Regions from separate parts of the Lawsonibacter sp. JLR.KK007 genome, predicted to be linked through region 2. Evidence: predicted binding sites of a transcription regulator. Region 2 holds the regulator's gene; the other holds the start of a gene.
The links. Region 2 encodes HrcA, which represses chaperone genes, less so after heat shock. Its sites were predicted from a motif close to TGTTAGCACTCNNNNNNNNNGAGTGCTAACA; they were not measured.

Region 1: the regulator HrcA is predicted to act here: its motif matches at 1,261-1,291, upstream of clpB (ATP-dependent chaperone ClpB).

The regions. Positions count from the first base shown of each region.
Region 1 is NZ_JAYWSY010000003.1:356,235-359,638, reverse strand. It holds gene clpB (ATP-dependent chaperone ClpB) at 1-1,175, opposite strand, end outside; gene VV088_RS19990 (sigma-70 family RNA polymerase sigma factor) at 1,324-2,040, opposite strand; gene spoIIAB (anti-sigma F factor) at 2,037-2,474, opposite strand; gene VV088_RS19980 (STAS domain-containing protein) at 2,488-2,793, opposite strand; gene VV088_RS19975 (hypothetical protein) at 2,970-3,335, opposite strand.
Region 2 is NZ_JAYWSY010000002.1:116,966-120,369, forward strand. It holds gene dnaK (molecular chaperone DnaK) at 1-611, opposite strand, end outside; gene grpE (nucleotide exchange factor GrpE) at 794-1,372, opposite strand; gene hrcA (heat-inducible transcriptional repressor HrcA) at 1,398-2,453, opposite strand; gene VV088_RS10265 (hypothetical protein) at 2,612-2,740, opposite strand; gene VV088_RS10270 (hypothetical protein) at 2,846-2,998, shown strand; gene VV088_RS10275 (hypothetical protein) at 3,037-3,183, opposite strand; gene VV088_RS10280 (MBL fold metallo-hydrolase) at 3,251-3,404, opposite strand, start outside.

The sequences.
Region 1 (3,404 bases), on a different contig from region 2:
TCCGGGAGGAACCGGTCGGAGATATACCGGTCGGACAGAGAGGCGGCGGCAATGATGGCCCCGTCGGTGATCTTCACACCGTGGTACACCTCGTACCGCTCCTTCAGCCCCCGGAGGATGGCGACGGCGTCCTCCACAGAGGGTTCGCTCACCATCACGGGCTGGAACCGCCGCTCCAGGGCGGCGTCCTTTTCGATATACTGCCGGTACTCGTTGAGGGTGGTGGCCCCAATGCAGTGCAGCTCCCCCCGGGCCAGCAGAGGCTTGAGCAGGTTGCCCGCGTCCATGGAGCCCTCGGTCTTGCCCGCCCCCACGATGGTGTGGAGCTCGTCGATGAAGAGGATGATCCGACCCTCCGACTTCTTCACCTCGTTGAGGACCGCCTTCAGCCGCTCCTCGAACTCCCCCCGGTACTTGGCGCCTGCAATCAGCGCACCCATGTCCAGCGAGAAAATGGTCTTGTCCCGGAGGGAGGCGGGCACATCTCCCTTGACGATCCGCTGGGCCAGCCCCTCGGCGATGGCCGTCTTGCCCACGCCGGGCTCGCCGATGAGGACGGGGTTGTTTTTCGTCTTGCGGCTCAGAATGCGGATCACGTTCCGAATCTCGTCGTCCCGGCCGATGACCGGGTCCAGCTTGTTCTGCCGGGCCCGCTCCACCAGGTCGGAGCCGTACTTCTTCAGGGCGTTGTAGGTCTCTTCCGGGTTGTCGGAGGTGACCCGCTGGTTCCCCCGGACGGCGGCCAGCGCCTGAAGCACCCCCTCTTTGGTCAGGCCGTAGGTGCGGAACAGCTCCTTCAAGGCGCTGTTGGGGTGGGCCAGCAGGCCCAGAAGGATGTGCTCCACCGAGATATACTCGTCCTTCATGGCCTGGGCCTCCTGCCCGGCGGCCTGGAGCGCCCGGTCCACGTCCTGGGAGACATACACCTTGCCGCTCTCCCGGCCCGAGCCGGTGACCTTGGGCAGCTTATCCACCTCCGCCTTCACCGCCGCCTCAAAGCTGGGGACGGTCATGCCCATGGCGGCGAGCAGCTGGGGGATGAAGCCCTCGGCGTCCCCCGCCAGGGCCAGCAGCAGGTGGGCCTGCTCGATCTGCTGGTTGCCGTGCTCCAGGGCAATATCCTGCGCCCCCTGAATGGCGGCCAGGGATTTTTGCGTAAACTGATTCATGTTCATAAAAAACACTCCTTTCATGGAACAGCCTGCGGTATGCTCTTAGTATAGGCCGCTCCCGAAGGAATTGCATGAACAAATCGTGAACTTTTAGCACTCACAGTCAAAGAGTGCTAATCCAAGTTTTCCCCGCCTGGAGCCGTCAGAGCGGTCAGCCCTCCAGCTCCTTCCGCAGCCTGTCCAGCGCCCGACGCTCCAGGCGGGACACCTGCACCTGGGACACCCCCAGTACCCGGGCGGTGTTCATCTGGGTCAGGCCCTTGTAGTACCGCAGGAGGAGCACCTGCTGCTCCCGCTCGGGCAGCTCCCCGATGGCGGAGCGGAGGGTGAGCCGCTCCACCATGCCTTCCTCCTCGTTCCCAGTGGTGAGCATCCCCTCCAGGGTGAGGCCGTCGGTCCCCGTCTCCGCCTGGAGGGACACCACCGGTTCGATAGCCGTCTCGGCGGCGGCGATGTCCTCGGGCGCCAGGCCGGTGTCCTCTGCCAGCTCGGACAGAGTGGGCTCCCGGCCCAGCTGGGCGGACAGCCGGGTCCGGGCCGTCCGGATGGCGGTCCCCCGCTCCTTCAGTCCCCGGCTCACCTTCACCGGACCGTCGTCCCGGAGAAAGCGGCGGATCTCTCCGGCAATCTTGGGGACAGCGTAGGTGGAAAACTGGGTACCGTACTCGGGGTCGAAGCCCTGAATGGCCTTGAGGAAGCCCAGGCAGCCCAGCTGATACAGGTCGTCCGGCTCCACTCCCCGGCCGTAGTACCGGCGCACCACGCTCCAGATCAGACCGTTATTTTCCAGCAGCACCTGCTCGCAGGCGGCGCGGTCGCCGCCCCGGGCGGCCTCCAGCAGCGCGGAGCCGGCAAGAGGCCCGCTCACCGCCCGGCCCGGCGGGCGATCTTCCGGGCCATGGTGACGGTGGTCCCCTTACCGGGGGCGGAGCGGACCTTCAGGGTGTCCATAAAGCTCTCCATGATGGTGAAGCCCATGCCGGAGCGTTCCTCGCTGCCGGTGGTGAACAGAGGTGTCCTGGCCTGCTCCACATCAGCGATGCCCACCCCCCAGTCCTTCACCACGATCTCCAGGGCGTGGCCCTCCTTGATGCGCAGCTTGACCACCACCTTGCCCAGAGTGTCCGGATAGGCGTGGACGATGGCGTTGGTTACCGCCTCGCTGACGGCAGTCTTGATGTCGTTGACCTCCTCCAGGGTGGGGTCCAGCTGGGCGGCGAAGCAGGCCGCCGCCGTCCGGGCGAAGCCCTCGTTGGCCGAACGGCTGGGGAACTCCAGCGTGACATGGTTTTCGATTTTCATATGTAGCGCCTCCTTATTCAAACCGGATGATCCGCTCCAGCCCGGCGGCCTGGAACACTCTGCCCGCCTGGTCCGGGGTGTTCACCACCCGCATGGACCCCTGCACCTGGCCCATCCGCCGGTGAGCCCGGAGAAGCACCGCGATGCCTGAGCTGTCCGTAAAGGTCAGCCCGCTCAGGTCCAGGGTGAGCTGGCTGGGCTGGGCCTGGTCGATGCGGCGGTCCAGCTCCTCCATCACTGTTCTGGCTCCGTGGTGGTCCAGCTCCCCGGCCACCCGGGCCGTCAGATGGCGTTTGTCCTCTCTACAGGTCACCGGCATGTCTGACCCGCTCCTTCCTCTGGGATCATGTCCCATTATTTTCCAGCCCATTATAGGACAAGCCCCCTGTCGAATCTGCGGGGAAGCTGTCCGCGCAAAAGGTTTTCCCATTGCCCTTCCCACTTCGCCCCATGACGCGCTGAGAGGGGGAGGCTTTCACCTCCCCCTCTCCCGTTTCAGGCGGCTCTGGCCGGGCTCCCGCCGTCCAGGACCAGGCCGGATACCTTGACCCGGCCGGGCGCCGTCCTGCGGAAGCTGGTCTCCGTCACCCGCCCGTCCTGCCAGTGGTAGCGCAGACGGGCACGGCCGCCCCCCAGGCACCGTTCCAGGGCGGCGCGGCACTGCTGGGCGTAGAGCAGCCGGTCGATCACCCCATACTCCGCCTGGACCTCCTCCCGGTACTCCAGGCAGGGCACGGCGTCACAGGAGGTCAGGCGGCTGACCGAACGGGAGAGGGTCAGCGCATGACCAACCGCGCACTGGCGCAGCCGCTCGCGCAGAGTGTGGATCAGGTACTCCTGGGTATTGTTTTTTGTCTTCATATTGGAACTCCTCCTTTTTTGTCCCCCTCTCAAAACGAAAAAGGGCATGGTATGGCTCTTGCCATATCC
Region 2 (3,404 bases):
TCAAAGTCGTCGCCGCCCAGACGGTTGTTGCCGGCGGTGGCCAGAACCTCGATGACGCCGTCGTCAATGTCCAGGATGGACACGTCGAAGGTGCCGCCGCCCAGATCGTAGACCATGATCTTCTGGGCCTCTTCCTTGTCCACCCCGTAAGCCAGAGCGGCGGCGGTGGGCTCGTTGATGATGCGCTTGACCTCCAGGCCGGCGATTTTTCCTGCGTCCTTGGTGGCCTGGCGCTGGGCGTCGGTGAAGTAGGCGGGGACGGTAATCACCGCTTCGGTGACAGGCTGGCCCAGGTAGCCCTCGGCGTCCGCCTTCAGCTTCTGGAGAATCATGGCGCTGATCTCCTGGGGGGTGTACTTCTTGCCGTCTACCTCCACCCGGTAGTCGGAACCCATCTCCCGCTTGATGGAGCTGATGGTCCGGTCGGGGTTGGTGATGGCCTGGCGCTTGGCCACCTGGCCCACCATGCGCTCGCCGTCCTTGGAGAAGGCCACGACGGAGGGGGTGGTGCGGTTGCCCTCGGCGTTGGCGATGACTACGGCGTCGCCGCCCTCCATCACCGCTACGCAGCTGTTAGTCGTACCTAAATCGATGCCAATAATTTTTCCCATGATGTTTTCCTCCTAAATATATGAAAGATTGGTGTTAACAGATTCAATGCAGGAGCATGGCTCCCACGCCCAGCAGGGCGGACAGCCAGACCAGCAGCCCGGCGCTGAGCATCAGGGTGAATTGAACGTTTTTACAGGGTTTACACATGCCGGTCTGACCTCCTTCTCTCAAACGGCACACGCTAATTGGCCACCTGGACCATAGCGAAGCGGATGACCTTCTCCCCCAGCATGAAGCCGGCCTGGAAGACCTGGGCGACGGTATTCTCCCCCAGATTCTCGTCCTCGATGTGCATGACGGCGTTATGGAGGTTGGGGTCGAAGGGCTGGCCCTGGGCCTCGATCTCGGTGACCCCCAGCCTGGCGAAGACCTCCTTCAGCTGGTTCATGGTCATCTCCACGCCCTTTTTGAATGCCTCGTCGGCGGTGTCCTGCTTGAGGGCCCGCTCCAGGTTGTCGTAGACGGGGAGAAAGGCCTGGACGGTATCCGCTTTTGCGTCGGTCCACAGGCTCTCCTTCTCCTTGGCGGTGCGCTTGCGGTAGTTGTCATACTCGGCGGCCAGGCGGAGAAACTGGTCCTTGGACACCATCTGCTCCACGACGGGAGTCTCCTCCGTCCCTTCCGGCTCCTCGCCGGGGCCGCCGGTCTGGGGCTCCTCCGGGAGGGCCTCCTCCGGCTCGGTCCGCTCCTCCAGGACCTCCTCCGCGGACATCTCCTGGTCGGGGACCTCTTGCGTCTCTTTCTTCTTACTTTTACTCACGATTCATGCTCCTTCGCAGTCTCGATTATTCTTCGGAATCCTCCGGGGCGGGCAGCTCCTTGCCGAACATGCGGGTCAGGCTGTCGGCGAAATAGGACAGCCGGGCGGTGACCTTGGCGTAATCCATGCGGGTGGGACCCACCACCCCGATCACCCCCCGCATGTTGTCCCCGATGTCGTAGCTGGCCATGACCACGCTGGTGTCCTTCAAAGCGTCGCTCACGTTTTCCGGCCCGATGAGGATGTTCATATTCTTGCCGGTGTCCAGGGTGGCGGGCAGGCGGGGCTCGTCGGTGTCCTCGCTGAGGTAGGCCATCAGGGGCTTAGCCTTGTCCAGGCTGCGGTACTCCGGGTGCTCCAGCAGATGGGTGATGCCGGCGGTGCGGAACTTCTGCTCCCGCTGGCCGGACAGCACCTCCATGGCGAACTCCACCACCAGGGCGATGAGCTGAAAGGCCCCCGGCGCGGTATGGGTCTCCATCTTGTCCAGGGTATCCTCCATCTCCTCCCGGGACAGGCCCACGAAGGAGGAGTTCAGCACGGCGGACAGCATTTGCAGCTGGGGGTCGGACAGGCCGTCGGGAATGTGAATCAGCTTGTTCTTCACCACGCTGCTGTCGGTCATGACCACGGCGATAAAGGCGTTTTCCTCCACCATCAGCAGGTCGAACCGCTTGACGGTGACCCGCTCCTTGGCGGCGGCCATGGTGAACACGGGGTAGTCGCTGAGCTGGGAGAGCACCTTGCCCGCCCGGTCGATCACCCGGTCCAGCTCCTCCATCTTCAGGTTGAGGGCGTCGTTGATGCGCTGGGTCTCCTGGATGGTGAGCTGCTGCCGGTCCATCAGCTCGTTGACGTAGAGCCGGTAGCCGGCGGCGGAGGGGATGCGTCCGGCGGAGGTATGGGGCTGCTCCAGGTAGCCCTGGTCGGTGAGGTCGGCCATCTCGTTGCGGATGGTGGCGGTGGAGACGTCCAGCCCGGCCAGCTGGGCCACCGCCTTGGAGCCCACCGGCTCGGCGGTGGCGATGTAGGTCTCGACAATGGCGCGGAGTATGCGCTTTTTCCGGTCTGACAGTGCCACGGCACTCACCGCCTTTCGATTTCATTGGTTTAGCACTCATATTCCCCGAGTGCTAAAGATAATGTACCACTCCCCTCCAAAATTGTCAATAGCCTCTTTATGAATTTATTATAAACAAATCAGCCCCGGCCATTCCTTGCAGAACAGCCGGGGTTGTGCTAATTCTTCTCTTCTTCCTCCGCCGCAAGATACATCTCCTCACATTTCCGCTGAGCATCAATTAAGAGATTCATTGCTTTCTCGCTGGCCCGGACCATGGTCTCGTACATTTCCTTGTAGTCTTCCATATTGATCACCTCCATATTATAGAATACATTAAAATGCATTCGATTGCAATGGATTATTTGAATAATTTGTTGTAGTACGATACAATTTATTCAGAAGGTGATCGTATGGGAATCGAAAAGAAAACTTACACGTTTCGTCTGAACGAGGAAGTGGCCGAAAAAATCAGAACATATGGCCAAATGGAAAATCGAAGCCTTGTCAATATGGTTGAGACGATCCTTATAAACTATATCACCGAACGTGAAAAAGAAAGCTGACCGCCTGCCGGAATGGACAGGCGGTCAGTTTTGTTCCATTAGTCTTCCAACGTAGATTGCAAGTCAACTAAAAGAATCTCAATCTTCTCACGCAGCTTTGCCGGGTCATCCTCTGCAAGACCTTCTTTTAAATCCCTGATAACCATGCGCAGAAAACCGTTGAATTGCTTGTCAGTCTGGCCCATACAGCTACCTCCCATTATAAATTATGTGTTCATTATACCGCAAATTCAGGCTCTTTGCAACCGTTTTTTAAAAATTCAGCACCTGCCCCGTCGCCAGGGCGTGGCAGTGAGGACCGAAGCGCTCCCGCAGAAGGGCCAGGGCGGTTTCTCCGGTGCAGTGGCCGGTGTGGAGTTCCTCCACGCCCAGCTCCTTCAGGGCGCCGGCCACCTGGAACACATAC